DNA from 4 places in the Actinoplanes sp. NPDC049802 genome. Region 1 is predicted to be linked to each of the others. Evidence: riboswitches for the same ligand, from Rfam matches in the RefSeq annotation. Region 1 holds a riboswitch; each other region holds the start of a gene.
The links. A riboswitch is a leader RNA that binds a small molecule or an ion and turns the genes downstream of it on or off. The one in region 1 is predicted to bind cyclic di-AMP.
Positions count from the first base shown of each region.

Region 1 (7,664 bases):
CGTGGCGTCGCTGGCCGGGTCCTGGATCGCGCTGGTCGCCGGCCTCGGTGGCATGCGTGACTTCAACGGCCAGCTGAGCTTCGCGCCGCGGCTGCCCAGCCGGATCAACAACCTGGAGTTCTCGCTGCTCTGGCGGGGCCTGCGGCTGCGGGTGAACGTGACCTCCGACGAGGTCACCTACTCGCTGCGCAACGGCGGCGGTCAGGCGCGGCTCACCCTGGTCCACCACGGCAAGGAGACCGAGGTGACCCAGGTGCGGCCGGTGACCATGCCGATCCCGGCCGCGGTGCCGCCCGGCCCGGCGCCGGCCCAGCCGCACGGTCGCGCCCCGGTCCGCCGATCGGTGCACTGATCAGCGAAAACGGCCCCCAACCCGATCGGGTTGGGGGCCGTTTTCGTGACGTCGGTCAGAGCATCGAGACGTGTACGTGGTCGGTGTGGGCACTGACCCCGTGGTATTCCTTCCAGCCCGAGGCCGGGAACCAGATCATCTTGTTCCAGATCACGTAGTAGATGCCGAGCTCGTCGGCGTTACGGACCAGGAACGCCATCAGGTCGTTGCCGTACTTGAATTCCCTGTCGGTGTCGTAGACCGAGAATCCGCTCTTCTGCAGCGACCAGTCACATGCCCGGCCCTTGGGGTGTTCGTACGGCCCGCCGGAGCGGTAGCAGCCGACGAACATGTTGAAGCCGGCCTTCTTGGTCTGCTTGTACATGTGCAGCGTGCGCTTGGTCACACAGCCGCCGGTGGTCGGGTCGTCCTCGGTGCAGCCCTCGGGGGAGAAACCGCCGGACGAGTTCCGTGGGGCGGGGGCGGCCTCCGGAGAGTCGGCCACCACGAAGCCCTTGGTCACGGACTTGCCGCCGACCAGCCGGAACGCCTTGTCGGCGGCGTCCTTCTGCTTCTTCATCACGGCGGCGTTCTGCTGCTGGGCCTTGACCTCGGCGTCCAGTTTCGCCTTGCTGTCGGAGATCTCGGCGATCGCCGCGTTCAGCTCGCGCAGCTTGGCGTCGTGCAGCCTGTTGATCTCCTCGAGGGAGACCGCCTTGCTCAGGAAGTCACCGGAGTCGCTCGACCTGAGCAGGAAGCCCATCGCGCTCAGGTTTCCGGTCATGTACTGCTGTTTGGCGATCTGGTCCACCTCGGGGATCAGCTGATCCCGCCGCTTCTCCGCCGCCTTGATCTGAGTGGCCAGCTTGGCCTGTGCCTTGGTGGACTGCGCCACGGCGGACTTGGCGGAGGCGTAGCGCCGGTTGGTCGACTCGATCACGTCGTTGAGAGTTGCGTCCTCTTCCTCCTCCTGGGCGGAGGACGAGGAGCCGCCTGGCTCGGCCGCGGCCGGAGTCGCGGGCGCCATGAACATCAGGGCGCTGACCAGCGGCGCCAGGGCAAGTATCAGCCACCGGCGGGGACTTACTGCCATCAACAGTTCCTTCCGTGTCACCGCCGACCGAGTTAGCTGACGGGTTCGGGACGGAAGCGATCCCTACCGCAAATGCGGATACACCCCAGTGACCTGGTTCCCCGGCTCGTCTCGCGACGATTGGGCGGCGGCCTGCCGGCAACTCGGGGGCGGTGCCGTCCTGGCAGGACCGGCGGCAAGTTTACCCGAGATATCGCTCCGGATCAGACCTCAGGAACCGCTAAAAGCGTTACCGGTCAAACACATTCCGTAATTGCAATCACCTGGCGTGGTGGCGTAATTGCGGGGCGTACGAGAACTGTCGATCTGTCGATCGAGTGGGTATGGTCGGTTCGGTTCCCGTGCGGGGGCCGCCGCCTAATCGCCGTCAATGGCGAGCCGGGGAACCATATTCTCCTCGGGGTGAATCCGCTACTAGCGGTAGGGATTTCCTTCGTCCCGAACCCGTCAGCTAACCCGGCCGGCGGCCGACGGAAGGAAATGCCTGTGCAGCAGAACACTGCGCGGCGATTAGCGGCGTTGCTGGCGCTGCTCGTCACCGCGTGCGGACTGGCCGTCGCATCGCCGGCCACCGCGGCCCCCCGGCCGTTCGCCGCCCCCGGAGACTCCGGGGACGACGGTGAGGGCGGCTCCAAGTCCCTCATCGAACGACTCGAGAAGGCCTCCAGCGGTTTCGTGGAGGCCAAGAAGAAGCTGAAGGCCTCCAAGGAACAGCAGGTCAAGCTGACCGCTGAACTCAAACGGCTGGACGCCGAGCTCGGTCCGCAGCAGGACAAGCTCGACCTGATCGCCACGCAGGCGTACACCTCGGGCCGGGCCGGGCCGATGACCGCCGTGCTCGGGGCCGACTCGGCCGACGGCTTCCTGGGCCGGGCCGAGACGCTGGCCATCGTGGCGGCCGACCAGAACCGGGCGATCGAGAACCTGAAGACCACCCGGGAGAACCAGCAGAAGGCCAAGGACGCCCTCGACATCGCCATCAAGGACCAGCAGAAGCAGGTCACCGTGATGGCGAAGCAGAAGGCCCAGGCCGAGGCCGCGCTCAAGGCGGCGAACCAGGGCGCGGCCGCGTCGTCCTCCTCTGACGGCGGCAGCAGCGCCGACGCGGACCCCGGGCCCAGCGGATCGAGCTGCAACCTGGACGACCCGACCGGCACCGGCGGCTGCGTCACCGCGACCCTGCTGCACGCCTACAAGCAGGCCCGGGCGGACGGCTTCACCCGGTACACCAAGTGCTGGCGTACGCAGAACAGCGGCGAGCACCCCAAGGGCCGGGCCTGTGACTTCTCCTCGGCGAAGGGCACCTTCGGCGGGGACGCCACCGGCGGCGACAAGACGTACGGCGACAACCTGGCGAACTACTTCATCAACAACGCGGACGACCTGGACGTGTTGTACGTGATCTGGTATCGCCGGATCTGGTTGCCGAGCAGTGGCTGGAAGTCGTACAGCGGGGCGGGTGGCGACCCGTCCAGCGACCACACCAACCACGTGCATCTGTCGGTCAACTGAACCACCGGGGGAGTGCGGGGCCTACCTGCGGGCGAAGGCCTCGTACTCCTTCATCACCTCGTTGGTCGGCCCGTCGGCGCGGATCTCGCCGGCCTCCAGCCAGATGCAGCGCTCGCAGGTGTCCCGGATCGACTGCTCGCTGTGGCTCACCAGGAACACCGTGCCGGCCTGCGCACGCAGCTCCCGGACCCGGGCCTCGCTGCGCTTGCGGAACTTGGCGTCACCGGTGGCCAGCGCCTCGTCGATCAGGAGCACGTCGTGCTGCTTGGCCGCCGCGATCGAGAAACGCAGCCGGGCCGACATGCCCGAGGAGTACGTCCGCATCGGCAACGACGAGAAGTCGCCCTTGTCGTTGATGCCGGAGAACTCGATGATGCCGTTCTTCTTCGCCTTCACCTCGGCCGGCGACATGCCCATCGCGAGGCAGCCCAGCTCGACGTTGCGGTCACCGGGCAGATCGTTCATCAGGGCCGCGTTCACACCCAGCAGGGACGGCTGGCCGGCCGCGTAGATCGCGCCCCGGGAGACCGGGAGCAGGCCGGCCACCGCGCGCAGCAGGGTCGACTTGCCCGAGCCGTTGGTGCCGATCAGGCCGATCGCCTCGCCCTTGTAGGCGACGAAGCTGACGCCCTTGACCGCGTGCACCTCACGGATGTTCGCGCTCTTGGTCCGGGTGGCCAGGCGCTTGAAGCTGGCCAGCGGGCTGGAACTCCCCCCGCCCGCCTGGTGGACGCGGTAGATGATGTGGGCCTGGTCGGCGATGACGGTGGGGATGCGCTCGTTGTCAGCCACGGCCGTAGCCCTTCTCTCCGCGCCAGAAATAGACGAAACCGCCGATGCCGACGGCCAGGCTCCAGGCCACGGCCTCGATCCACAGTACGGTGGGCGTGTTGGCCCGCGGGGCACCCTCGAGGAGCGCGTGGCGCATCAGTTCGATGTAGACCAGCAGCGGATTGGCCTCGACCACCTGCAGCTGCCAGCCGGACAGGCCGGCATTCTCGAACCTGGTGACCGGGTAGAGCACGGCCGAGCCGTACAGCCAGAACCGCATGATGAACGGGATCAGCTGCTTGACGTCGCGCACCTTGGAGCCGTAGCGGGCCATGAAGAGGCCCAGGCCGACGTTGAAGAACGAATGGAGCACCAGCACCACCGGCACGATCAGCCACTCTGCGGTGATCGGCTCACGGGTGACCAGGACGATGCCGGACAGGACGACCAGGGCGACCATGAAGTTCCGGATCTCCACCAGGGCGGCCGAGAGCGGCAGGCTCGCGCGGGGGAAGTGCAGCGCGCGGATCAGGCCCAGGTTGCTGGTGATCGCGTTCGTCCCGCTCTGCACCACCGACTGGGTGAACTGGAAGGTGAAAACCCCGACGCAGAGGTACGCGATGAAGTTGTCCATGTCGCCGTGAGCCTGGAGGATCACGCCGAAGATGACGTAGTAGACCGCCGCGTTGATGACCGGGGTGAGAACCTGCCACACCGCGCCGAGCTTGGTATTGCCCAGTGCGGAAGTCATCTTCGCGCTGGAGTGCGCCCGGATGAAGTGCCGGTACGCCCATAGCTGCCGGGTGTACTCCGGAAGGCTCGGAAGCCGACCGGACGCGCTCAGTCCGTTGCGCCGGGCCAGCTCCTTGAGGGAGAGGCCGGCGTCGGTCTCGGCGACCGCCGTCTCTGGCATGGGGTGGTGCTCCGATCTGGTCGGCCCGTACGGCGTAGCGGGATCCGATGCCTGGTGCGAGGTCACAGCATGCAGCATGACAGGCGCCCGCGGCAGCCGATGGAACGGGTTCGTATCGACGTGGCTGTGACGGTAGCTGACCAATCGGCGGAACGCAACCGTTACGTCGTAGCGTTATAGTGACCGTGTGGCGACAAACAAGCGCGCACCAGCCGGAGCGGCGGTGCTCCGAGGCGACATCACCGTGGCGATCCGTAAGGCCGTCATGAGTGAGCTGGCAGAGGTCGGTTACGGCCGTCTCTCCATCGAAGCGGTGGCCCGCCGTGCCGGAGTCGGCAAGACGGCGATCTACCGTCGATGGAGCAACAAACTCGAGATGGTAATGGAGATAGTCTCGGATGTCGCGGAGCGGAAGGTTCCACTTCCCGACACCGGAAGTTTCTCCGGAGACCTCCAGCTCCTCCTGATGATCGTGAGCACGGCGCTCCAGCACCGGATCGCGTCCCAGATCATCCCCGACCTGATGGCCGAGGCGGCCCGCAACCCGCAGATCGCCGAGACCCTGCAACGGGCCCTCCGGACCCACCAGCAGGCCGTCGGCGAGAAACTGATCGGGCAGGCGGTGACCCGCGGCGAGCTGCCCGAGGGCACCGACCCGGAGATGGCGGTGGACATGATCCTGGGGCCGCTCTACTGGCGGCTGGCCGTGGCCCGGCAGCCGATCGGCGAGGACTACCTGGAGAAGTTCACGACGGCGGTGACCGCCGCGCTGCGCGCCACCGGCTGACCGGCAACCGGGCGCACACCGGATCGCTCCCCATCGCAACTCAGCGAACCCAGCGACGCGGGCCGTGAGTGCCGACCGGAGAGGCTGACCCCGACCAGACCCCTCCGGAGCCGGCGACATGACCTCTCCCTGTGACGCACCCGTCGACTTCACCGTCCTCGACGCCGTCTCGCTGCTCGCCATCGCGATGGGCGGCTCGGCGAACCCGCAAGCCAGATCCGGTGTGCCCCGGCGCCCGGTGGTGACCAGCGCCTCAGTGGCGGGCGCCTGGCGCAGCACCGACGGCGGGGTCCGGTTGCGCCTGCGCGCCGACGGCACGTACGCCGGTGAGGTGACCGGCCGGCGCCGGCCGGTCCGCGGCACCTACCGGATCGACGGCGAGTCGTTGCTGCTCCGGGACGACACCGGGCTGCAGACGGCGGTCACCGTGTACGAGGGCGAGCTGGAGATGGCCGGCCACCGCCTGCGCCCGGCCGGCTGACCGGTTTCCCTTCCGGCTGCCCGGGAGTGATGCTGTTCGCCATGATCGAATGGTTGAACAGCCCGGCGCTGGTGGCGTTCGGCGTCCCGACGTCCTGGGCCGAGGTGCTCGGTTTCCTGACCGGGCTGGTGAATGTCGGCCTGCTGGTCCGGCGGCACATCCTCAACTGGCCGCTCGGCATCCTCAACGTCCTGCTGCTGATGGTCGTCTTCTGGTCGGCGGGCCTGTACGCCGACGCCGGCCTGCAGATCGTCTACGTGGTCCTCGGCTTCTACGGCTGGTGGGCCTGGCTCTACGGCGGCCAGGACCGGACCGCCCTGGAGGTCCGCTCCACCACCCGTTCCGAGTGGATCGGGCTGGCCGTGGCCGGGACGCTGCTCACCGCCGCCCTCTGGCTCTTCCTGGACCGGCTCACCGGCTCCACGGTCCCGCTGGCCGACGCGCTCACCACGGCACTGTCGCTGCTCGCCACCTACGGCCAGACCCGCAAGCTGGTGGAGAGCTGGTGGATCTGGATCGTCGCCGACCTGATCTACATCCCGCTCTACGGCTACAAGGACCTGTGGCTCACCGCGATCCTGTACGTGGCCTTCCTGATCCTCTGCGTGTTCGGGCTGCGCTCGTGGCGGGCGGCGCTGCGGGTACGGACGGGACCGGTCCCGGCATGAGGTACCGGCACGGGCTGATCGTCGGGAAGTTCTACCCGCCGCACGAGGGCCACCACGCGCTCATCGACGCCGCGGCGGCCGCCTGCGAGCGGGTCACCGTGGTGGTGGCGCCGTCCTCGGGGGAGAGCATCCCGCTGGACGACCGGGTCGCCTGGCTGCGGGCGGAGCACGGGCCGGCCGTACGGTTCGCCGGCGTCCACGACGACCACCCGGTCGACTACGCCGACCCGGCGGTGTGGGAGCTGCACATGGCGGTCTTCCGGGCGGCGGCCGGGGCGGACCGGGTGGACGCGGTGTTCTCGTCGGAGGCGTACGGGGCCGAGCTGGCCCGGCGCTTCCACGCCGAGGCGGTGCTGGTCGACCCGGACCGGCTCCGGGTGCCGGTCTCCGGCACGGCGGTCCGCGCCGATCCGGTGGCGCACTGGGACCGGCTGCGGGCCGGGGCCCGGGGCGGCCTGGCCCGGCGGGTGATCGTGGTGGGCGCCGAGTCGACCGGCACCACCACCATGGCCCGCGCCCTGGCCCGGCACTACCGCACCCGCGGCGGCGTCTGGGCGGGCACCCGCTGGGTCCCCGAGTTCGGCCGCGAGCTCACCGAGCGCAAGCTCGCCGCGCTGCGGGCGGACCGGCCGGAGGCCACCGTCTTCGACGTGACCTGGGACCGGGCGGACTTCGTGACGGTCGCCACCGAGCAGAGTGCCGCCGAGGACGCGGCAGCCCGCGCCGGCTCGCCGGTGGTCTTCGGCGACACGGACGCGTTCGCCACCACGATCTGGGAGGAACGCTACCTGGGCAGCGCCTCGGCCGCGGTGCGGGAACTGGTCCGGGCACCCGACCTGTACCTGCTGACCGACTGCGCGGGCGTGCCGTTCGACGACGACGGGCTGCGCGACGGCGAGCATCTGCGGCAGTGGATGACCGGGCGGTTCCGGGCCGGACTGGCCGCCGGCGGCACACCCTGGGTGGAGCTCACCGGGCCGTACGGGCATCGCCTGCGCACCGCGATCCGGGCCGTCGACGGGCTGCTCGCCCGGGGCTGGCGGTTCACCGAGCCGATCCGCCCTAAAACCTCGGTGGCCGCCGCCGATCAGTAGGGGACCTCGACCGG
Region 1 is NZ_JBFAMR010000007.1:142,451-150,114, forward strand. Features, by position in the region: gene AB0I88_RS07580 (glycoside hydrolase family 65 protein) at 1-352, shown strand, start outside; gene AB0I88_RS07585 (hypothetical protein) at 408-1,424, opposite strand; cyclic di-AMP (ydaO/yuaA leader) riboswitch at 1,429-1,561, opposite strand; cyclic di-AMP (ydaO/yuaA leader) riboswitch at 1,769-1,906, shown strand; gene AB0I88_RS07590 (hypothetical protein) at 1,905-2,936, shown strand; gene AB0I88_RS07595 (ABC transporter ATP-binding protein) at 2,958-3,728, opposite strand; gene AB0I88_RS07600 (ABC transporter permease) at 3,721-4,620, opposite strand; gene AB0I88_RS07605 (TetR/AcrR family transcriptional regulator) at 4,808-5,407, shown strand; gene AB0I88_RS07610 (Atu4866 domain-containing protein) at 5,526-5,888, shown strand; gene pnuC (nicotinamide riboside transporter PnuC) at 5,930-6,556, shown strand; gene AB0I88_RS07620 (AAA family ATPase) at 6,553-7,650, shown strand.

Region 2 (7,664 bases), on a different contig from region 1:
GCACCCGGTGCGTCTCCGGCGCGGCGGCCGGGGTCACCTCGTTGTCCTCACCCGAGATGGTGGCCTTGATCAGGTGCGGCTGGATGTAGACGCCGTCGTTCGCGATCGCCGAGAAGCCGGCCGCCATCTGGATCAGGGTCGCCGAGACGCTGTGCCCGATCGGCACCGAGCCGTACGACGAGCCGCTCCAGTCCTCCGGCTTCAGCAGCTCACCCTCGGCCTCGCCGGGCATTCCCTCGCCGGTGGCCTTGCCCAGCCCGAACTTCTGCTGGTACTCGTAGACCTTCTCCTTGCCGAGCCGGTCCGCGATCAGGATGGTGCCCACGTTCGACGAGTAGGCCATCAGTCCCGCCAGGGTCATCCGGGTGCCGGGCGCCTGCGGGTGCCCGTCCTCGAACCTGGTGTCGCCCTTCTTGATCGCCGGGCCGACCTCGATCAGCTCGTCCGGCTTGATGAGACCCTCCTGGAGGGCGGCACCGAAGATGAACGCCTTGTGGCTCGATCCCGGGTCCGTCACGATGCTGCTGGCCACGTCGATCCGCTCGTCGGCGTCGTACTTCTCCGGGTCGGCGGCGTTGTAGGACGGGTAACTCGCCTGCGCCAGCACCTCGCCGGTCCTGACGTCCAGCACCACGGCGGCGCCCAGCGTCGCGTTCTTCTTCCGGCCCGCCTTGTCGAGCACCCGCTGCACCTGGTACTGGAGGTCCTGGTCGATGGTGAGCTGGAGAGAGCTGCCCGGCTTGGCCGGGGTCTCCTGATGGAAACCGCTCGGAATCGGCAGGTTCAGCTTCTTGCCGGTGCCGACCTCGAAGACCCGCTTGCCGTCGGCGCCGTGCAGCAGCTCGTCGTAACGCGCCTCCAGCCCCTCCAGACCGTGGTGATCGTCGCCGGTGAAGCCGATCAGGTTCGCCGCGAGATCCCGGCCGGGCAGGTCACGCCGCTCGTCGGAGTGCGTGTAGATGCCCGGCAGACGCAGCGACTCGATCTCGTCCGCCACCGCCACCGGCACGCCACGGGCCAGGTAACGGAACTTCAGCCACTTGCCCAGCACCTGCTTGCGCTGCATGTCCGCGATCAGCTCGGACTGCCGGACACCCAGCAGCGGGGCCAGCTTGGCGGCCGTCCCGGGCACGTCCTTGCGCAGATCCTCGTTCTCGGGGTCGACGTAGACGTACCGCGCCTCCACGCTGTGTGCCAGCACGTGGCCGTCACGGTCCAGGATGCTGCCGCGAGGAGCCGGGAGCGCCACCGTGCTGAGCCGGTTCTCCCGCAGCTTGAGCAGGCTTTCCGCCTCCTGCGGCGAGGTCGCCACCTGGAGCACCACGAGGCGTACCCCGATGGTGACGAACAACGACAGCGCCAGCACGGTGCCGAGCCGCAGCCGGCGGGTGCTGTTGGCGAGCTTCGGCGGCTCCGCCGGGACCGGCCTCGGCGCGCTGGTCGTGGTCCGTCGCGGTCCGGCTCCCGCATTTCCGGTACGGGTGGACTCGCGGCCACGGCGTTCCGGCTGCCGGTCGCGCTGTCTGGCGGCGGCCGGCTCACGGGACTTGTCCGCCGCGCGCTCACGGGGTTTGTCGGCGGCCCGCTCACGGGGTTTGTCCGCCGAGCGCTCGCGCGGTTTGTCCGCCGAGCGCTCCCGTGGGGCGGGCGGCTGCTCGGCGGGGCGCCCACGACCGCGGGTCCGCTGGCCGCTCTCGCCCCCGTCGAGCACCTGCAACGCGGGCCGGAACGGATCGGCGGTCCGCTCCCCGGTACGCGGCAGGCGCCCCCGCTCGGCCACGGTCCGCCCGCGCGGGGTGTACGCCCGCGCCTCGCCGATGCTGGAGAAGCCACGCCGGCCCTCGCGGGGGTCGTCGGTCTGCTCCTCGCCCGGCAGGTCACGTGACGAACCGCGCCGGGGCTGCTTGCCCCGGCGCGGCGCCTCGTCCTCGTCTCGCGTCGCCATGCCGGCCTACCGCCCGGTGCCCGCGGACGGTGTACCCGGCTGGAGCCCCTCCAGAGCGGTCGGGCCAGGACCACCCTTCGCCGGCTTCGGCGGGTAGACGATCTCCCCGTTCGGCAGCCTGATCAGCCCGGGCGGCTCGGCCGGCACCAGGCCGAGCCGGCGGGCCGCCGCGGCCAGGTTGCCCGGACCGGACTTCTCGACCAGCTGCCGGTTCAGCTCCTGCTGCTGTTTGTCGAGCGCGACCTTCTCCTTGCGGAGTGTCTCGAGGCGGAAGGACCGCTCGACGGTCTTCGTGTTGATCAGGAGGATGCCGACCACACCGGCCAGCACCACGGCGATCATGGCCGCCGCGAAGGTGGCCCGCGGCGCGCGGATCGGCAGCGGCGGCGCGACCCACAGCTTGGCGCGGCCCGCGACCGGCGGCGCGTCGCCGGTCACCTCGATGTTCAGCGCGGTGGCCCCGTCGACCGGCGCGGCCGCCTCGGCCGCCTCCCGGCCCCGGATCCCTGACCGGCGCGTGTCGGAACGACCGGACCGGCGTGCCCCCCGCACACCGCTGCTTCCGGTCTCGGCATCGCGGCTCACCCCGGCGTTCCCGCGCGGCCGCTCCGAACGGCCCCCCGGCCGCGGCGCGTCGGATCGCTCGCTCATGCTCGTCCCTCCCCCTCTTCGTTCGCCCCCGGGCGTAACCGCCCTCGTCCCCCGCGAGTTGTAGACATCCGGGGCCGTTCGCGGACCGCCCCGACCGCCTGGTTGTGCTTCCGGCTCTGCTCCTGCTCGTCGATCCGTTCCACCGCGCGCAGCTTCACCGAGGCCGCCCTCGGATTCGCCGCCACCTCCGCCTCGCTGGGCGGCTCGGACCCGCGGGTCAGCAGCCGCAGACTGGGACCGGTACCAGGCAGCTCGACCGGAAGGTCGACCGGCCCGGTGCTGCGCGACCTCGCGGTGAGCTCGCGCTTGACGATCCTGTCCTCCAACGATTGGTAACTCATCACCACAAGGCGCCCCTGAGGCGCCAGCGCGTCCAGGGAAGCGGGAACCGCTCGCTCGAGCACTTCCAGCTCGCCGTTCACCTCAATGCGTAATGCCTGAAACGTCCTTTTTGCCGGATTTCCACCCGTTCGCCGCGCGGCGGCCGGGATGGCGTCCTTCACCAGCTCGGCCAGGCGGGCGGTCGAGGTGATCCGCCCCTTCGCCCGCTCCCGCACGATCGACGAGACGATCCGTGGCGCGAACTTCTCCTCGCCGTACTGCCGGAGAACACGCACCAGATCACCCGGCGGGTACTCGTTGACGATCTCCTCGGCGGTCACCCCGCGGGACTGGTCCATCCGCATGTCCAACGGGGCGTCCTGCGCATACGCGAAACCGCGGTCCGCCTCGTCCAGCTGCAACGAGGACACCCCGAGATCGAACAGCCCACTGTGGATCGCCGGAATCGACAGCTCCGCGAGGACCCGCGGCAACTCGTCGTAGACGGCGTGGACCAGCCGGGCGCGGTCACCGAACCGGATCAGGCGATGCCGGGAATGCGCGAGCGCCTCGGTGTCCCGGTCCAGTCCGACGAGGACCACATCGGGAAACCGCTCGAGAACCGCTTCGGCATGCCCGCCCAGACCCAGCGTGAAGTCGACGTGGACGGCGCCCGGCAGGCGAAGGGCCGGAGCGAGCAGCTCCAGGCAGCGCTCCAGCAGCACCGGCACATGCGTGCCCCGCGGCTCCCCCATGTCGACCCCCCGGATCAATCCCCGCACACGCGAGGAAACACTGTTGCTGTCCGGCCCGGCCGCCCTCCGTACCGCCAGATCCCCATCCGCTCTGTCCCCGCGCCGGCGAACCGGCTGGAAACACACGCCTGGCGCCGGGGAAGAGGCGCCAGGAGCGGGAGCGGCTGGAGATCTCGCAGTACGGCGGGAATGGCGTCCCAGGCCGCACCGGCGGCCCACCGAGTGCCACACCCCTACAGTCCGCCGGGCAGCACCCCCTCCTCGATGCCGGCGAACTCTTCCTCGCTCGCCGAGAGGTAGTCGTCCCAGGACTGCTTGTCCCAGATCTCGACCCGGGTGCTCGCGCCGATCACCACAAGGTCGCGACCAAGACTGGCATACTCCCGCAAATGGGCAGGAATCGTGACTCTGCCTTGCCTGTCGGGCACCTCATCGTGCGCGCTGGCGAAGAACACCCGGCTGTACGCCCGGGCTGCCTTGTTCGTCACCGGCGCCTCACGGAGCTGGCCGGCGATGCGCTGGAACTCCGGCATCGGGAACACGTAAAGACAGCGCTCCTGCCCCTTCGTGATCACGACACCTCCCGCCAGCTCATCACGGAACTTCGCCGGGAGGATCAGCCGGCCCTTCTCGTCCAGGCGCGGAGTGTGTGTGCCGAGGAACATCGGCCCCCACCCCTTTGCCGTGGCGCCCCGCTCCTTCGCGGAAGAGTGGGCCGCCTGTCAACTCGGGCCGGCAGGTCCGGCTGTGTCCCTCCGCCCCTGCCACTGCGCCCCACTCTACTCCACTTCCCTCCACCTGCAACCCGAAAGCGATCGCTTGCGAGGCGTCTTCGCGGACGAATTCCCTGTTCACAGGCGGTGGAGCGGAGTGGAGGGCCGGAGCATGATCAACCCCGTCCGGTTTCCGACATCGAGCCCTCCGAGGGCGAAAACCCGCCCCGGAGACGGCTTCGGCGGCCGCCCGTGGAGGAACGTGGGGGAACACGGAGACGCCTGTGGGGTGTGACCCGAACCGGGCCACACCCCACAGGCGTGTGCTGTCGCTATGCCTTACTTACTACGGCCGCTGCGCGAAGGAACCAACCACGACCGCTGCGCGAAGGCCGTCAGGCGACGAGACGCCGTACGACGTAATTGCTGTTCCAGATCTTGTGCTTGCCGACCCGGGCACCACTGTGCGGCGAGTCGTAGATGTAGCCGTTTCCGGCGTAGATCCCGGCGTGGTAGCCGTACGACCCGTTGCGGAAGACGATCAGGTCACCGATCCTCTTGTTGCCCTTCGAGACGGACTTGCCGTACTTCTGCTGCGAGTTCGCCTTGTGCGGCAGGCTCTTGCCGGCCGCCTTCTTGTAGACGTACTTGGTGAACCCGGAGCAGTCGAAGCGCTTGGGGCCCGCGGCGCCGAACAGGTAGAGCGCACCCTTGTGCTTCTTGGCCTCCGCCAGCACCTTGGCGCCGCTGGCACGGACCTGCACCTTGACCTTGGTGGTGGCCTGCTGGTTGTAGCCGGTCCCGGTGAACAGGGTCCGAACCCACACCGTCTTCGTCGGCTTGGCGGTCAGCGTGACCGAGCCGCTCTTGACGGTGTCGGTGTCCCAGGTACGCCAGGCGCCGTTGCTCCAGCCTTGGAGACGGACCGTGCCCTTGGCGACCTGGCCGGTGGAGGGGTCGATCACCTTGGCGGTGATCTTGAGGGTGGAGCCCCACGCCAGGCTGCGAGTGCTTGTCTTCGTGGCGATCTGGGGCGTGACTTTCGCGGCTGCCGCACTCGCGGTCACCGGGTTGACGGTGGCTGTCGCGGCCGCTGCCGGCGACGCGGCGACCAGCTGGCCGGCGCAGAGGCAGAGACCCAGGGACAGTGCGACGGTACCGGTGCCGACAGACGTGCGACGGCGCCGGCGCGAACTGAGTTCGTGCACGGTAGAGATATCCCTCCGGCACGCCTGCGAGGTTAGCTGTCGGGTTCGGGCGGGAAGGCATGCCCGGCCGCGGGTGGGCGGCTTCACCCCAAGGTCCCCCCGGATGCGCCGCCCGTGGAAGCCGGGCGCCGCGGGGAGAGACCGCGAATGGGTCCCCCGTCCCTGCCCCCGATTGCCTTGTCGTGGTCTGGCTGACTGCGGTGTCGCACCGTCCGGCCCGGGGCAGGGCTCGGCGTGAACCGATCCGGTGCGGCCGGCGGGCGGTGTGCCGCCGGCGAATCTTTGCTACCTGAAATCAGCCATGATCGTCAGCGCCGGATCGATCACTCTCCGTGATTGGCACATTGGCAGGTGTCCAGTTTGTTACCTGACCGAGACAAATGCCGTCGCTCAAAGTGATCGCGCAATCACAATCAGTAGATCGTTACGGGTGAATCAGAACACAGAAAAAGTCCGTCCCCCTGCCGTGAGCACGCCCGAATCGTCCGGACCCGACGAAACACGTGCCAGTCCGTGATCTTGACCGTCTGGCAACTCGACGTAACGTTCCCTTCCGGTACCCTCGCTGGCGTGACGGACGGAATGCCTCTCATCGCCAAGGTCGCGACCTCCGTGTCGAAGACCGCGGCCGCGCTCTCCAGGGCCGCCGGTCGCGGCGACGGCTCGGTGATCGGTGGCTGGATCGGCCTCAAGATCGACCCTGATCTCCTCGCCCACCTCGCGGCGGGCCGCGCCGTCGCCCTGGTCTCCGGCACCAACGGCAAGACCACCACCACCCGGCTCACCGCGGCCGCGGTCGGTGTGCTCGGCCGGGTCGCCACCAACTCGTTCGGCGCCAACATGCCGACCGGCCACACCTCGGCACTGGCCAAGGAGGGGCACACCCCGTTCGCCGTGCTGGAGGTGGACGAGCACTACCTGGCCCAGGTCATCGACCAGACCCGGCCCAAGGTGGTGGCCCTGCTCAACCTCTCCCGCGACCAGCTCGACCGGGCGAAGGAGGTGGCGATGATGGCGCAGCTGTGGAAGACCGCGCTGGCCGGCCACCCCGAGATCCGGGTGGTCGCCAACGCCGACGACCCGATGGTGGTGTGGGCCGCGGCCGGCAGCCGGCAGACCACCTGGTTCAGCGCCGGCCAGCGCTGGCACGACGACTCGTTCGTCTGCCCGGAGAGCGGCCACCCGATCGAGCGGTCCGGCGGCGACTGGTGGTGCACCGGCTGCCCGCTGCGGCGGCCACGCCCGCACTGGGTGGTCGAGGACGAGGGAGTGATCGACCCCCGCGGTGACTGGCACCTGGTGAAACTCCAGCTTCCCGGCCGGGTGAACATCGGTAACGCGGCCACCGCGCTGGCGGTGGCCGGCGAGTTCGGGGTCCGCCCGATCGAGGCTCTCCCCCGGCTCTCCCGGGTGGCGTCCATCGCCGGGCGGTACGCCCAGGTCGACCGTGACGGTCGCAACATCCGCTTGTTGCTCGCGAAGAACCCGGCAAGCTGGTTGGAGGCCTTCGACATGGCCGACCAGGCCCCGACACTGCTCTCCATCAACGCCCGCGACCCCGACGGACTGGACACGTCGTGGCTCTACGACGTGGACTTCGCACCGTTGCGCGACCGGCCGGTCCTGATCACCGGCGACCGGGCGTTCGACCTGGCCGTCCGGCTCCAGGTGAACCAAGTGCCCTTCCGGCACGTAAACAGTTTCGACGAGGCGCTGCGGTCCGTTCCGCCCGGCCGCCTCGAGGTGATCGCCAACTACACGGCGTTCCAGGACATCCGAGCGGAGTTGGACCGTGTCAACTGAGGCCTTGCGGATCGTGTGGATCTACCCGGATCTGCTGTCGACGTACGGTGACCGGGGCAACATGCTGATCCTGGCCCGCCGGGCCGCCGACCGCGGCATCCCGGTGGAGACCTACGAGGTCCGCTCCGACCAGCGGATGCCGAACAGCGCAGACATCTACCTCATCGGTGGCGGCGAGGACGGTCCGCAGGCCCTGGCGGCGCAGCGGCTGCTCGCCGACGGCGGCCTGCACCAGGCGGTCACCCGGGGCGCCGCGGTCCTCGCCATC
Region 2 is NZ_JBFAMR010000017.1:22,025-29,688, forward strand. Features, by position in the region: gene AB0I88_RS14600 (penicillin-binding transpeptidase domain-containing protein) at 1-1,945, opposite strand, end outside; gene AB0I88_RS14605 (hypothetical protein) at 1,952-2,596, opposite strand; gene rsmH (16S rRNA (cytosine(1402)-N(4))-methyltransferase RsmH) at 2,593-3,672, opposite strand; gene mraZ (division/cell wall cluster transcriptional repressor MraZ) at 3,906-4,337, opposite strand; gene AB0I88_RS14620 (NlpC/P60 family protein) at 4,781-5,452, opposite strand; cyclic di-AMP (ydaO/yuaA leader) riboswitch at 5,600-5,734, opposite strand; gene AB0I88_RS14625 (MurT ligase domain-containing protein) at 6,176-7,396, shown strand; gene AB0I88_RS14630 (glutamine amidotransferase) at 7,386-7,664, shown strand, end outside.
Region 2: it holds a riboswitch for cyclic di-AMP, as region 1 does, so the genes downstream of both, AB0I88_RS14620 (NlpC/P60 family protein) here and AB0I88_RS07590 (hypothetical protein) in region 1, are expected to answer to the same signal.

Region 3 (7,664 bases), on a different contig from region 1:
CTTGCTGGATCACTAACTATCGTGGCTGATGATCTGGTAGCCACCTGGACCGAAGCTGGTTGCGAGAATCGGTAGGGCTCCGCCGCAATCCAGGCGCCGGCCAGCGCCATGATCAATGAGACTGTGTCCCGTCGACCATCTCACTCAAGATGACGCACCCGAGGTCAAGGTCGGCTACCTACGTCAGCTTGTTTGAGACAGGACATCCGACGGTGCCAGATTCGCGCCAGCTGCGGAAATACTGACGGCATCGCGTATTGAGGTGTTCGGAGTTCGGGACGGGTGACGGCCTACCGGTTCCAGCCCGGACAGCATTCGGACCTGCCGGCGGGTGGCGAGGAACCGGAATCATCAGCGAGAGTGAACAGGCCCGGCTCGGTCTCGCCACCCGGCCCTGCACCGCCAGCTTCTTCAATCGGCCACAGGCCCGCTCCACCCGCCGCGTCACCCCCGGGTCCTCACCCAGCGCTGCCACCACGTCCTTGCACCGCACCGGCCGGCCCGCCTCCGCCAGGATCGTCAGAAGCTGATCCATCATGATCGGTTCCGGCCGCAGATCATGACCGACCGGCACCGCTCCGGGAAGTTCCTCGGCCAGCCCGGACAACACCTCACGCGCGACCGCGAGCCGGTCGACCTCCCGCCGGCAGTCATCGATCAACACCATGAGCCGATCGGCTTCCTCCTCCAGTCGGGCCACCTCGGCCCGGCCCACCGCTTCCCGCTCACCGAGCAACCGCAGGATCTGCTCACGATCCACCCGCCACCCCCTACCGAAACCGGTCAATTAACCCATACCAACCGGTCATCGGCACCGCAACAGGTAAATATCGGCCCCCATCACGCAGATCACTCAGCCACCCTGGCAGCCTCCCACGGAACACCCCGGTCGCCATGACGCGAACCCGAAAAGAGTCGTACCCCGTCGTTACGATCCTGTTCCTCACATCCGCCACAGTCAGGAGCCCAGCATGTCCTTCCAGGCATACCTCGATGCGATCGAGGCCAAGACCGGCAAGATCCCGGCAGACCTGGTCGCCGAGGCACACACACGCGGCTACGGCGCCGATACCAAAGCGGGCGATATCGTCCAATGGCTAAAGCACGACTATGCGCTCGGCCGAGGCCACGCCATGGCCCTCGTCCACGTGATCAAAAATGGCACGACGATCAGTGACAAGCACCTCGGCACCGGCACCACGCACAGCGACCCCAGCACCGAGCTGCGGCTCGATGGCAAGGCCAACCGGGGCGCTTGACGGCGGCGGTTCACTCACGGTCAGAGCCATAAGACCTTTCAAATGGCACGGACCACACCAATTCACCGCGGCCACCACGTCCCCGCACACGGCGGCAACCGCCTCGCCCGTCGCATTCCAGGCTCGTCGCCTCGGTTCACTGGGAGCGGCGCCCCGCGCGCACCGGGCGGGGCGCGGGAGTCCCGCTCGTGGTGAACCGGGGCCGCCGTCGGGTATCGGGGCACCGCACGCGGGCACGGAGCCCCCGAGAACCCGGCAAGCCGCAGGGCAGGGCACCGGTCATCGGCGACCGCAACAGGCCGACATCGACCCCCATCACGCAGGTCACTCAGCGAAAACGCACCCACGTTCGCCTTGGTGCTGACAGCGGACGCGGGTCTGTTCGGGCCTGGTCAGTCGGTGCGGCGCACCCGGGCGCGTTCGGGCCGGATGGTCTTGTTCAGGTCGGGCCACGACCGGGCCGGCGTCGACCGCCTCGGGCGCCGCGGCGGCTTCGACGCGGAACGGGCTCAGTCCTCGGTGACGGCGCCCCGCATCGGCTTGGTGCACAGCACGTCGGGGCAGGGCAGGTAGCCGAGTTGCCGCCAGAACCGCAGCCCGGCCTCGTTGTCCGGCAGCACGAGCAGGTTGACCCGCGGGCAGCCGAGGCGAACGAACCGGGCCTCCAGCTCCTCGACGAGGCGGGTGGCGATGCCCTGACGGCGGTGGTCGGGGTGAACGGCGAGGCGCAGAATCCAGCCACGACGGCCGTCGTAGGCACCCATCACCACTCCGGCGATCCGGCGGCCGGTCTCGGCGACGAGGAACAGTTCGGGGTCACGGCCCAGTTTGGCCTCCAGTTCGGCACGCGGGACGACCTCCCGGCCGGCGGCCTGCCATACGCGGGTCACGGTGTCGTAGTCACGCCACTCGAATTGCCGGATCACCGCGACCCCTCTCCTATCGGTGAAGCCCTGGTGGCGATGCGATCCTTCGCACCACCGCCAGGGCTTCCTAGGATTCTAGTCTGACAAGGGTGCTGCTCAGGCGGCCGCCGCACGCAGCAGTCGCTGATGTTCGGCGAGGACCGCGGCGGCCTTCTCCGCCACGCTCCTGACCAGTGGATCGCTACCCTCGGCCAGCTGGGTCGCGACGAGCCGGCCGGTCTCCCGGCTCACGGTCAGCTGCGTGTCGATGAAGAGGTCGTCGATGGCCCCCTTCCCCGCGGCCGCGTAGCGCCCGGCCAGGGCGGTCTGTTCGGCGGTGGCCGTGTCGGGCAGCCTGACCTTCAGTTTGCGGGCCGCTTCGGCGAGGGCCGCGTTCAGGTGGATGTGGTCCCGCATCAGGGTGGCCGCCAGCTTCTTGACCTCGGCGTCGCCGGTCTTGACCCAGGCGATCCGGCCCTGTTCGACCTCGGCGTTGTGGATCTGGTGGGCGGCCCGCAGGAACGCGGTGTCCTGCTCGGATGGTTCGGCTTGGGCCGCGGTCGCCGGCAGCCCTACGAGAGCGGCGGCGCCGATGGCGGCCGCGATACGTCGCAACAGCATGTCAGCAGCCTAACTACGGCAAATCGTCATTTTCGGTACTCACCGGGTGCTGGCCCCGAGGTGCTCAACCGCCCGCGGGCACCGTGAGCGCCCGATACGACCCCGGCTTGGTCAGAGGTCCGCCGACCGAGCGGGCAGCCGGTGACGGCGCGCGTCAGCCCGGCGGCCGCGTCGCGGCCGGGACGGCGCAGCGAGGCCGCGTGGCACGGCGGGACGGGGTGGTTCGGCGGGGGCGGCGCACGGCGTACCGATGAGAGAATTGACGCCGTTGTATTGGGAGCGCTCCCATGCAACGATGTCGCTCTATCCCCGTCACGACGCCCCGAAGGAGCCGCGAATGCGTGCTCTCCCACGGCTGGCCCTGGCCGCCCTCCTGGTGGCGATTCCGGCAGCCGCCGTCACCGCCACCGTGGCCGCGCACGCGGCCGAGGACCCCACCCTCATCACCGTCCTGACCAGCGACTTCGAGGATGGCACCGCCCAGGGGTGGGCCGGCCGGTCGGCCGAGACGGTCGCGCACAGCACCGCCGTGGCGCACGCCGGCACCGGCAGCCTGCTCGTCTCGGGGCGGACCGCGGCCTGGCAGGGGCCGTCGCTGGACGTGCTGGACACCTTCGAGAAGGGCACCGCCTACACCATCTCGGTGTGGGTGCGGATGGCCGAAGGCTCGGACAACGCCCGGCTGAGCGTGGAACGCCACACCGGTGGCGTCGCCGCCTACGACCAGATCGTCGGCAACACCGCGGTGACCAGCGGATCGTGGGTCAACCTGACCGGCCGGTACACACTGGCGACCGACGTCGACCTCCTGCGCGTCTATGTGGAGACGGCGTCGACGACCGGGTCCTTCCACATCGACGACGTGACCGCCGGTCATGTGCCGGCGCTACCGGTCCAGACCGGCATCCCGTCGGTGAAGGACGTGGTCACCGAGTTCCCGGTGGGCGCGGCGATCACCGGCGCCGAGACCGTGACCGGACATGGGCAACTGCTCACCAAGCACTTCGACACCGTCACCCCGGGCAACGCGCTCAAGTGGGACGCCACCGAGCCGTCCGAGAACAATTTCACGTACGCCCAGGCGGACCCGCTGATGACGTTCGCGAAGGCCAACCGGCTCGCCGTTCGCGGGCACACGCTGGTCTGGCACAACCAGACACCGGCGTGGGTGTTCACCGGCGCCGACGGCCAGCCGATGACCGCCACCGCCGAGGACAAGGAACTGCTGCTCGCCCGCCTGGAGAACCACATCCGCAACGTGGCCGCCCACTACGGCACCGACATCGGGGTCTGGGACGTGGTCAACGAGGTGATCGACGAGGGTCAGGCGGACGGCAACCGGCGCAGCGGCTGGTACACCGTGACCGGTCTCGACTACATCCGCACCGCCTTCCGGGTGGCGCGCGAGGCGGCCCCGCACGCGGTGCTCTGCATCAACGACTACAACACCAACGTCACGGCCAAGCGGGACCACCTGTTCAACCTGGTCAGCACGCTGAAGGCGGAGGGTGTGCCGATCGACTGCGTCGGGCACCAGATGCACGTCAACGTGAACTGGCCGAGCGTCGCGGAGACCAAGGCGATACTGGACAAGTTCGTGCCGCTCGGCGTGGACCAGCAGATCACCGAGATGGACGTCAGCATCTACACCGGCAACAGCGAGAACTTCACGACCCCGCCCGCGGACCGGCTGCTCAAGCAGGCGTACGTCTACCGGGACATGTTCGCGCTGTTCCGCCAGTACCCGGGCGAGATCACCTCGGTGACGCTGTGGGGCCTGGCCGACGACAAACACCTGGCTGGACACCTTCCCGGTGACCCGTAAGGACGCGCCGCTGCTGTTCGACACCAGGTTGCAGGCCAAATCGGCGTACTGGGGTGTGGCCGACCCCAGCAAGATCGGGACCTCGCCGTCGCCCAGCACGTCGTCGGGCTCGGCCTCGCCGTCGGCTTCGGTTTCGGCTTCGGCTTCGGCCAGCGCCGGCCCGTCTGCCGGCACGGCGTCGTGTGCCGTCACCTACCGGGTCACCGGCAGCTGGCCCGGCGGGTTCCAGGGCGAGATCAAGATCAGCAACACGGGTACGGCCGCGTACAGCGGCTGGAGCCTCCACTGGCAGTACACCGGCGGTCAACGGATCACCCAGCTGTGGGGCGGCGCGCACACCCAGTCGGACACCGTGGTGACCGTCACGAACGCGTCCTGGAACGGCGGCGTCCCGGCCGGCGGCTCGACCACCTTCGGGTTCCTCGGCAGCTGGACCGGCGGCAACCCGGTTCCGGCCGCCTTCACCGTCAACGGGAGCGCCTGCACGATCCTCTGAGTCACCCCGCGCCGCTGTCCCGTCCTCGAGGGCGGGACAGCGGCGCTGGTTCGGGCCGGGTCGTCGTAGCGGGCAGGGCGGGCTGGACGGTCGGTCACTTTCGGCGAACCGGCGGTCGCACGGGCACGCGGACCGGGGGATCACTGCCGGGGCCACGCAGAGCGACCGTCCAGCTTTCGTCGTGTTCCCTTTCACAGATCAACACCACCAGAGGGTCACCAACCACGTTCGCACCGTGTCGACAAACCTCGCACCGAGCTTCCAAACCGGACATCACCCAGTGCCGTCGCGACCGTGCGTGACGAATGCGGCGGTCGGGAACCGTCGCGAGCTGGGCTATCAAGGAGGAGCGGCGGGCACCAGCCCGCCGGTCGTGCCGATCCGGACCACGCCGAGCCCTGCCCCGGTCCGGCGGCACGCGCCCGCATGACGAGTCATGAGGCAACCGGGGGCAGGGACGGGGGAACCACATATCGGTCCTCGACCGGCACGCCGCACGCGGCGGCCGGACCACGAGGGCCTTGGGGTGAAGCCGCCGACGTGCGGCCGGGCAATCCTTCGCGCCCGAATCCGACAGCTAACCCCGCAGGCGTGCCGGAGGGATTCCTTCACCGTGCGCGTAAGCACCTCCGACCGGCCCGCCCGTACCCTGGGAACCGGCACCGTAGCCCTGTCCGTGGGTCTCGGCCTTCTCACCGGAGGGCTGGGCACACCGCAGTCGGCCTCCGCCGCACCGCGGACGTCCACCATCGCCGTCACCTGGGCAAAGCCACAGGCCGGCACCACCGTGAGCACGGCCACCGTCACCGCCAAGGCACAGGCGGCGGCCGGCGCCCGGGTCGTGACCGAGGCGGCCCGGCACAAGGGCAAGATGTACAAGTTCGGCGCGGCCGGGCCCAAGCGGTTCGACTGTTCCGGCTTCACGCTGTACGTCTACAAGAAGGCGGCCGGCAAGAAGCTGCCGCACAAGGCACACTCGCAGCAGCGGTACGGCAAGTCCGTGGCCAAGTCGAACAAGCGCCCGGGTGACCTGATCATCATCCGCAAGGGCACGCGCGGCGTCCACGCCGGCATCTACGCCGGTGGCGGCAAGATGTGGTCGGCGCCGCGCACCGGCAAGTCCGTCTCCAAGCAGAAGATCTGGAGCAGGAACTACGTGGTCCGGCGCCTGGTCTGACCTCGGTGTGGCGCCGCCCGCACTCGCCGACGTGGCCGGGTGCGGGCGGCGCTGTCCGCGACGGCCGGCCGCCGGATCTTCAGAGAATCTTCATGGTTTGCCGGGGCGTTCGTTGACGGCGACCGCCGACGGTGGACAGGTCAGTTCTTCGCCGGCATCGAGAAGCGGACCGCCACACATGCGCCAGAACGCAGCAACCGCCCGCCCCGCGACGCGGCAGGCCACACGCCCGCCGTCACCGCGTGCCGCCGCACGATGGCCGATCGTCGCCGGCCTGGTCGTCGCGGCGCTGGCAGCGGCCCTGGTCGCGTACGCGGTACGCAGTTCCGCCCCCGACAGCCACCCGACGGCCGACGGGTTCGGCCACGTGCACGGCATGGCCGTCGACGACACCGGCGCCCTGTTCGTCGCCACCCACGTCGGCCTGTACCGCGTCCAGGACCGGAACACGGCCGTGCGGGTGTCGGCCGAGACGCCGGATCTGATGGGGTTCACCACCGACGGGCCGGGACGGTTCCTCGCCTCCGGGCATCCCGGCGCACACGGCGACGGCCCGGCGAACCTCGGCCTGATCGAATCCACCGACGGCGGCGTGACGTGGCGCAACACCTCGCTGGCCGGCGCCGCCGACTTCCACGGGCTGCAAGCCGCGCACGGCGCCGTCTACGGCTACAACTCCACCGACGGCGTGTTCATGGTCAGCACCGGCCGGGAGACCTGGGACCGCCGGTCGGCGGGCGCGATGGGCGCGTTCGCGGTCAGCCCCACCGACGCGGACACGGTGCTCGCCGTCACCCGTGCGGGCCTGCAACGCTCCACCGACGGCGGGCGCACCTGGCAGCCCGTTCCCGGTGGCGGCGGCTTCGCCGCGATGTCCTGGACCACCGCCGGACTGTGGGGCATCGGCCCGGACGGCGCCGTCCGGCAGTCGGCCGACGGTGGCACGACCTGGCAGCAGCGCGGCACCGTGCCCGGCGAACCGCATGCGGTCACCGCCGGAGCGGGCGCCCTGTACGTGGCGGTCACCGGCGACACCATCTTCGCCAGCCGTGACAGCGGCGTCACCTGGGTCCCGCACTACTCGCCGCGCTGAACCGGCGCCGGCTGCCGCCCGCGGTCCCGGCCGCCGGGGCAGGATGGTGGATCGTGAGCACACAGATCCTGGTCGTCGACGACGAGCAGAGCCTGGCCAAGGTCGTCGCCAGCTACCTGCAACGCGACGGCCACCAGGTGCGATGCGTGTACGACGGGCCGTCGGCCGTGGCCGCCGCCCGCGAGCAGCCTCCCGACGTGGTGGTTCTCGACATCGGGCTGCCCGGCTTCGACGGCCTCGAGGTGTGCCGGCAACTGCGGACCTTCACCGACTGCTACGTCATCATGC
Region 3 is NZ_JBFAMR010000031.1:88,076-95,739, forward strand. Features, by position in the region: gene AB0I88_RS22295 (hypothetical protein) at 1-75, shown strand, start outside; gene AB0I88_RS22300 (hypothetical protein) at 179-760, opposite strand; gene AB0I88_RS22305 (DUF4287 domain-containing protein) at 972-1,259, shown strand; gene AB0I88_RS22310 (GNAT family N-acetyltransferase) at 1,769-2,185, opposite strand; gene AB0I88_RS22315 (DUF4142 domain-containing protein) at 2,282-2,785, opposite strand; gene AB0I88_RS22320 (endo-1,4-beta-xylanase) at 3,123-4,610, shown strand; gene AB0I88_RS22325 (cellulose-binding domain-containing protein) at 4,600-5,106, shown strand; cyclic di-AMP (ydaO/yuaA leader) riboswitch at 5,536-5,713, shown strand; gene AB0I88_RS22330 (C40 family peptidase) at 5,720-6,283, shown strand; gene AB0I88_RS22335 (F510_1955 family glycosylhydrolase) at 6,462-7,376, shown strand; gene AB0I88_RS22340 (response regulator transcription factor) at 7,430-7,664, shown strand, end outside.
Region 3: it holds a riboswitch for cyclic di-AMP, as region 1 does, so the genes downstream of both, AB0I88_RS22330 (C40 family peptidase) here and AB0I88_RS07590 (hypothetical protein) in region 1, are expected to answer to the same signal.

Region 4 (7,664 bases), on a different contig from region 1:
TGAGCCAGGTCAAGGCGGTGTTCCAGCCGGCCTCGGGGGCGCGGACGATGGCGTAGACGGCGGCGGCCAGGCCGCCGGTGACGGTGAGGGCGCCAGCCAGGTCGAGGCTGCCGGGGCGGTTGCCGCCCGCGGGCATGAGCGCCGGGGTGGCGATCAGAGCGAGCACGGCGATCGGGATGTTGAGGTAGAACACCCACGGCCAGGCGACGTACTCGGTGATGACGCCGCCGAGGAACACCCCTGCGGTGCCGCCTGCCGGTGCTGCCGCCCCGTACAGGGCGAGGGCCTTGGTGAGCTCGGCAGGCCGGTTACCGAAAAGCATCATCAGCAGGGTTAGCGCGGACGGGGCGATCAGGGCGGAACCGGCGCCCTGGACGGCGCGGGCGGCGAGCTCGAGTTCGACGGTGCCGGCCAGCCCGGCGGCAGCGGACCCGGCGAGCAGGACGGCCCAGCCGGTGGCGAAGATGCGGCGGGCGCCGTACAGGTCGGACAGGCGGCCGCCGAGCAGCAGCAGGCCACCGAAGGCGACGACGTAGGCGTTGAAGACCCAGGACAGATTACTCGGGGTGAAGCCGAGGTCGTTCTGCATCTTCGGCAGGGCGACACCGATGATCGAGGTGTCCATGATGACCATGAATTGGGCGAGGGCGATGAGCGCGAGGGCCCACCACCGGCGCGGATTGCGGGACACGACCGAACCTCCTTGGTACCCCCGGGGGGTATCTGCTTTACGGCGTCATTGTTACCCCCCGGGGGTATAGGTGGTCAAGGGGGTGCGTCGATTGACTTCCGCGTCACAGCGTTGGACGTGCCGCTTTACCGAGATACCCTAGGGGGGTACGGTAGCGACGGTTGGAGGGAGCTGGGTCATGGCTCACGGCTACATCACGGACAAGGACGACTACCTGAAGCGGCTGCGCCGGATCGAGGGCCAGATCCGTGGCCTGCAGCGCATGGTCGACGACGAGACGTACTGCATCGACATCCTCACGCAGGTGTCCGCGGCGACCAAGGCACTGCAGACCGTGGCGCTCGGGCTGCTCGACGACCACCTCGCGCACTGCGTCGTCGACGCGGCCCGCGACGGCGGGCCGGACGCCGACGCGAAGCTGAAGGAAGCCTCCGACGCCATCGCCCGCCTCGTGCGGGCGTGACCTGCTCCCCCAGCTCAGTAACCGGTCATACGACAGCAAGGAGAAGCCGATGTGCGGCAGCGACACCGCCTGCGCCTGCGCCACCACGACCCCGGTCACCGAGCCGGCGACGACGCCGGACGGCACCCGAACGGTGTATCAGGTCGCCGGGATGACCTGCGGCGGCTGCGCCGGCCGGGTCAGTAAGCAACTCACCGATGTTCCCGGCGTGCGTGACGTCAGCGTCGACGTCGCCACCGGCACGGTCACGGTGACCAGCGCCGAGACGCTCGACGATGACAGCGTGGCTGCGGCCGTCGCCGCAGCCGGCTATCAGCTGGTGCGCTGACCGAAGGCGTCAGTACGGCCTTGGCGGGAGGGCACGCCGTCCGCTCTCCCGCCAAGGGACGTCCTCATTTCCGCCGATCAGCGGCGCTGCGCGCGGGCGACCAGCTCGACATGCCCCCAGTGCCGCGTCACAGCAGTGCCCGCAGGTCGGTGATGAACCTGCGGCCTGCGGCGAGGGAGGCGAATCTGCCCGGAACGTCGTAGACCTCCTGTCGCCACGTGTCGGCGGCTTGCGGATCCGTCTCGGGCTCGGACGGTGGCCGGCTGTACACGGCGAGCCGGGTAGGGGTGACGCCGATCGTGGCGGTCGCCGGGCGCCGGTGCCGCAGACCGGTCGCATAGGCGGCCAAAAGGCGCGGGTCATGCGAGGTTCGCACGAGGCCGCGATATTGCCCGGGGATCTCGGTGAGCCGCAGGCCGCGCAGATAGGTGTCGACGTCGGCGCACAGGCCCGTGGCGGGGATCGGGTCGACGGCTACCACGGCGCGAGTGGCGTAGCGTGCCGCGAACAGGGCCGCCAGCGTCGCTGACGCGCCGTGCCCGACGATCACCGGGGCGCGCCGCAGTTGCAGGCTGTCGATGAGCATGGCCAGATCGTCGACGAGATCGTCGGGTTCGTAACGGTCCCGGCCGGGCGAACCGCCGTGCCCGGGCAGGTCGACGGCGACGACGGTGGCGTACGGGCGCAGGTCGGCCGCGGTCGGCCACCAGCAGGTCCGGTCGAACAGCACCGCGGGGATGAAGACGACCGGCCGGCCGGTCCCGTCCCACAGGTCGAAGCACCACCGTCCCCCGGCGGCGTCGAACAGGTGGGTGGTGCGCAGCGGCGGCAGGGTCTCGGTCACGGCAGCGCCCCCGCGTCCGGCAGGTGGCGGCCGCCGCTCGAGCGATGCCGCTGGGACTGGCGCTGGCGCTGATGGGTGAGCAGGGCAGCGGGGAGGGCGTGAAGGTTCACGAGGGTTCGGCTTTCCGCGCAGGGAACAGGTGGACACCACCGCCGGGCGGGGGCGTGACGGCCACGTATGCCGGGCCGCCGGGCAGGCACGAGCACGCATCCGGCGATATCGGGATGCGTATGCGTGCGCGGTGTCCTATATGCGGCTTACACCGAGTTGGGTCAGGGCGACAGCAGGTGCCCGGGACGCCATTGGTGGCATCGTCGTGCCGGCTGCGCTGTTGTCGGCACAGGCGGTCAGCGCCGGAAGCGCGACGGTGCCGGCTCGCACGGCGGGTTCGGCGACGGGAGCGCTGACCTCGCAGTGCCCGGCTGTAGTGTCTGCCGTCCGGCCTTCCGGGACGTGCTGCCCGATCGCCGCCACGCCGTGATCCGAAACGTCGTGATGGTGTTCGGCGGCAGGCGCGTGTCCCACGTAGTGCGCGCCGATCGGTCCGTCGGCGCAGTGTGTGCTTTGCACGAGCCCGACACCGGCAAGGGTGACCACGATCAGCAGCCAGCGCAGCAGCCACGGGGCTGTCGGCTGGCACGGTCCGGTCACCGGGCCAGGCTACGACATCGACGGCTCGGTGGCCGCCGGGTCACTCCAGCGGGCGCGGCGACTGCCGGGACGGGTCCGCAGCCGAGACAGGCTGATACCGGTGCCGGGTATCTTGCACGGAATGAGTGAGGCGAAACCGGCCGGGCCGCACGGGTATTCGGCGGAGAAACAGGCGCTGATGGCCCGGCTGAAGCGGGTCGAGGGGCAGATCCGCGGATTGCAGCGGATGGTCGACGAGGACACCTACTGCATCGACATCCTGACCCAGATCTCGGCCGCCAAGAGCGCCTTGCACGCGGTAGCCGTCGGCCTGCTCGAGGACCACCTGAAGCACTGCGTGGTCCACGCCGCGGCGGAGGGCGACGTGGACGCGAAGATCAAGGAGGCGAGCGCGGCGATCGCCCGCCTCGTGAAGTCCTGAGTCGGCCGCCCGTTCCTACCGGCCGGGGCCGATCCATTCTCGCAGCTGCTGCGCGGCCTGCGCCGGGTCGACCGACCCGACCGCCCGTTGCTGTCGCCTGTCCTCGTCGAAGGCAGTAGCGATTGCCGCAGCCGGGACCGGAGTGCGCTGGACGTGCAGTTGGGCCCGGAGCAGCTCTCGCCGGTCGGCTGCCGCCGAGGCCGCCGCGGCCCGGCGCCGTTGCTTGCCGACGGCCAGCAGCGCGGCACAGGTCAACAGGATCAGAACCGCGGCGATGAGTGCCGTCCGTAGCGCGGCAGGGGATGCGGTGCCGGGCTGCGCGACGGCGTTGTCGGTGGGAGTGGCTGTAGCGGTGCGCATGGGCATGGCGGCGACCGTCACCCGGTCGCCGCGGCCGGCACCAACACCGGCGGCTACGGCGACGAGTTCACGGACCTGAGCCAGGTCGAGGTTCGCCGCGGCGGCTTCATCGACGAGGACGGCGACGCTCAGTCTGATGATGTCGCCGGGGGCTTCACGGCGGGTCTCGTGCAGTTCGTCGAGGGCGTTGACGCGCGACGCGCTGCTGCTGTCGTACCGGGTGCCGCCGTTGTCGCCGATGTAGGAGCGCTCGCTGATCCGTTCGGACAGGGCACCGGCGGACGGATCCTGCTGGTAGGTGGTGCGGGAGGTCACGACCTGGTCGAGGTCGAGTTCGACGTTGGTGGTGACCGTCGAACGGCCGGGGCCGAGCACGGTGTCCAGCATGTGCTGCAAAGCGCGGTCCAGACGGTCCTGGAAGGCCGCGGTGGTGGCATCGGCGCCGAGCGCCGCTCGGATGAAGCCGCTGCCGGCGGCCGGCGAAACGGTGTAGCCGCCCGCGATCGCCTGCTGCTGCGCCGACGGGGCTGCCGCGTGCGCGGGCGCGGCAGCGAGACTCAAGCCCCCGGCCAGGGCCAGCGCCACGAGCGCGGTGATCAGCCTCCCGGCACGCCCGCCGCTGGGCGAGGTGTCCGCGCCCAGGGCAGACAGGACGAAGATGTTGTTCACATCTTGCCTCCTCGCAGATTCTCGAACGCCGATGGCCGCCCTGATTAGTGCCGACTCCATCGTCGGACGATGCGGTTGATCGGGTCTGCCTCATCGCTCGACGGCACGGCCGGTTGAAAGGTCTGGTGGTTGCGGCTCGGTTGCATCGCTGCAGGGCCCGCCTTCCGGTGCGGTCGTCGCCGCAACGGACACCATCCGGGCGCCCACCCGGTGACCCCCAAATTCAGGGATAGCCGTCGGTTCGGGCGACGAGCGTCGGACGGTCGGCCACGATCAACCGACCGGCAGTCGCCTCGGGCGCGACAAACCGGGGAACAATGCCGGGGCCACCCACAGCTACCACGTACGAGATCGAGTGTTCCCTTTCACAGATCAAAACCACCCTGGGTCCATCATGTATGAGCAGCCCGTGTCGACAAACCTCGCACCGGTCTTCCAAATCGGACACGTCTCGGCACGCCAATCACTGAGTGTAATCATCTCCGGGAGCCGGGATCGGCGCCGACTGGGCTATCAAGGAGGGGCGGCGGGCACAGGCTCGCCGGTCGTGCCGACCTGGACCACGCCGAGCCCTGCCCCGGTCCGTCGGCACAACCCGCATGACGAGTCATGAGGCAATCGGGGGCAGGGACGGGGGAACCACGAGCGGTCCTCGACCGGCACGCCGCACTGCGGCGACCGGGACATGAGGACCTTGGGGTGAAGCCGCCAGCGTGCGGCCGGGCAACCTTCGCGCCCGAATCCGACAGCTAACCTCGCAGGCGTGCCGGAGGGATTCCTTCACCGTGCGCGTAAGCACCCTGAGCCGGCCCGCCCGTACCCTGGGAGTCGGCGCTATCGCCCTGTCCGTGGGTCTCGGTCTCCTGACCGGCGGGCTCGGCACACCGCAGTCCGCCTCCGCCGCGACGGTCGCCACCACACAGGTGTCCTCGCAGACCAGCGTGGCGTTCAGCCAGACCGGCATCACCGTCAAGGCGGCGGCGTCCCAGGCCGCCAAGTCCAAGGCGGCCGCGAACCGGGTCCTGACCGAAGCGGCGAAGCACAAGGGCAAGAAGTACAAGTTCGGTGCGTCCGGCCCCAAGCGGTTCGACTGCTCGGGCTACACGATGTACGTGTACAAGAAGGCGGCGGGCAAGAAGCTGCCGCACAAGGCCCACCTGCAGCAGCGGTACGGCAAGGCCGTCGCCAAGTCCCAGGCCCGCCCCGGTGACCTGATCGTCATCCGTAAGGGCACGAAGGGCACGCACGCCGGCATCTACGCCGGTGGCGGCAAGATGTGGGCCGCGCCGCGAACCGGCAAGACGGTCACCAAGCAGAAGATCTGGAGCAAGAACCACGTGGTCCGGCGCCTGGTCTGACCACGCGCATGCCCGCGTGCGTCTTGCTCGGGCATCGAACAGCGCCGCCGGCACCCGTCCTTGGCGGGGGTGCAGGCGGCGCTGTCGTACGTCCTACTTCGTGATGCTGGTGAAGCGGCGCAACCTAAGGCTGTTGGCGACGACGAACACCGAACTGAACGCCATCGCCGCTCCGGCGATCATCGGGTTGAGCAGGCCGGCCGCGGCCAGCGGCAGAGCCGCCACGTTGTAGGCGAAGGCCCAGAACAGGTTGCTCTTGATGATGCGCAGGGTGCGCCGCGACAGGCGGATCGCGTCAGCGGCGGCCATCAGGTCACCGCGAACCAGCGTCAGGTCGGACGCCTCGATCGCGGCGTCGGTGCCGGTGCCCATCGCCAGCCCCAGATCGGCCTGAGCCAGAGCGGCCGCGTCGTTGACGCCGTCACCGACCATCGCCACGACCTTGCCCTGCTCCTGCAGCCGCTTGACCACATCGACCTTGTCGGCAGGCAGCACCTCAGCGATCACCTCGTCGATGCCGACCTGCGCCGCCACCGCCCGGGCGACGGTCTCGTTGTCCCCGGTGAGCAGCACCGGCGACAGGCCCAGCGCCCGCAACTGGGCCACGGCGGCGCGGCTGGTCGGCTTGACCGTGTCGGCGACAGCGAGCACGCCGCGGGCCTGACCGTCCCAGCCCGCGACCACGGCGGTCTGCCCGGCGGTGTGGGCAGTAGCGACGGCTTGCTCGACGTCGGCGGGCACCGTCAGCCCGGCCTGGCGCAGCAGCGCCGGGCGGCCGACGTGCACGCTGTGGCTGTCGACGGTGCCGGTCACGCCGAGGCCCTCGGTGCTGGCGAACCCGGTCACCTGCGGCAGCGGCGCACTGTCGGCGGCTGCGGCGGCGATCGCCTGGGCGATCGGGTGCTCGGAGGCGGCCTCGACCGCCCCGGCCAGCCGCAGCAGCTGCTCGCGGTCGACGCCTGCGGCGGGGACCACGTCGACCAGGCTCATCCGGCCGGTGGTCACGGTGCCGGTCTTGTCGAGCACGACGGTGTCCACGGTCCGGGTCGACTCCAGGACCTCGGGGCCTTTGATCAGGATGCCGAGCTGCGCGCCGCGGCCGGTGCCGACCAGCAGCGCCGTCGGCGTCGCGAGGCCGAGCGCACACGGGCAGGCGATGATCAGCACGGCGACGGCGGCGGTGAACGCGGCCGTCCAGCCCGATCCGGTGCCCACCCACCAGCCGAGCGTGGCGACGGCTAGGGCGATCACGATCGGCACGAAAACGCCGGAGATCCGGTCGGCGAGCCGCTGGACGGCGGCCTTGCCGGTCTGGGCCTGTTCGACCAGCTTGGCCATCTGTGCGAGCTGGGTGTCGGCGCCGATCCGGGTGGCCCTCACGATCAGCCGGCCGCCGACGTTGACGGTCGCGCCGACGACCGGGTTACCGGGTGCGACCTCGGCCGGCACGGACTCGCCGGTCAGCATGCTGGCGTCGATCGCGGAGGTGCCGTCCTCGATGACGCCGTCGGTGGCGATCTTCTCGCCCGGCCGCACGATGAACCTGTCCCCGACCGCCAGGTCGGCGACCGGGATCCGTCGTTCGGTGCCGTCGCGCAGCACGGCGACGTCTTTGGCGCCGAGTTCCAGCAGGGCACGCATGGCGGCGCCGGCGCGGCGCTTGGAGCGGGCCTCGAAGTAGCGGCCGGCGAGGATGAAGGTGGTGACGCCGGCGGCGGCTTCCAGGTAGATGGCGCCGGCGCCGTCGGTGGTGCCGATGTCGAGGCTGAATGGGTGCGTCATCCCCGGTGTGCCTGCGGTGCCGAAGAACAGTGCCCACAGTGACCAGCCGAACGCTGCGATCGTGCCCATGGAGATGAGGGTGTCCATGGTCGCGGCG
Region 4 is NZ_JBFAMR010000070.1:7,072-14,735, forward strand. Features, by position in the region: gene AB0I88_RS32795 (MFS transporter) at 1-691, opposite strand, end outside; gene AB0I88_RS32800 (metal-sensitive transcriptional regulator) at 870-1,154, shown strand; gene AB0I88_RS32805 (heavy-metal-associated domain-containing protein) at 1,204-1,482, shown strand; gene AB0I88_RS32810 (alpha/beta hydrolase) at 1,610-2,326, opposite strand; gene AB0I88_RS32815 (hypothetical protein) at 2,573-2,977, opposite strand; gene AB0I88_RS32820 (metal-sensitive transcriptional regulator) at 3,099-3,398, shown strand; gene AB0I88_RS32825 (flagellar M-ring protein FliF C-terminal domain-containing protein) at 3,414-4,427, opposite strand; cyclic di-AMP (ydaO/yuaA leader) riboswitch at 5,018-5,206, shown strand; gene AB0I88_RS32830 (C40 family peptidase) at 5,213-5,785, shown strand; gene AB0I88_RS32835 (heavy metal translocating P-type ATPase) at 5,879-7,664, opposite strand, start outside.
Region 4: it holds a riboswitch for cyclic di-AMP, as region 1 does, so the genes downstream of both, AB0I88_RS32830 (C40 family peptidase) here and AB0I88_RS07590 (hypothetical protein) in region 1, are expected to answer to the same signal.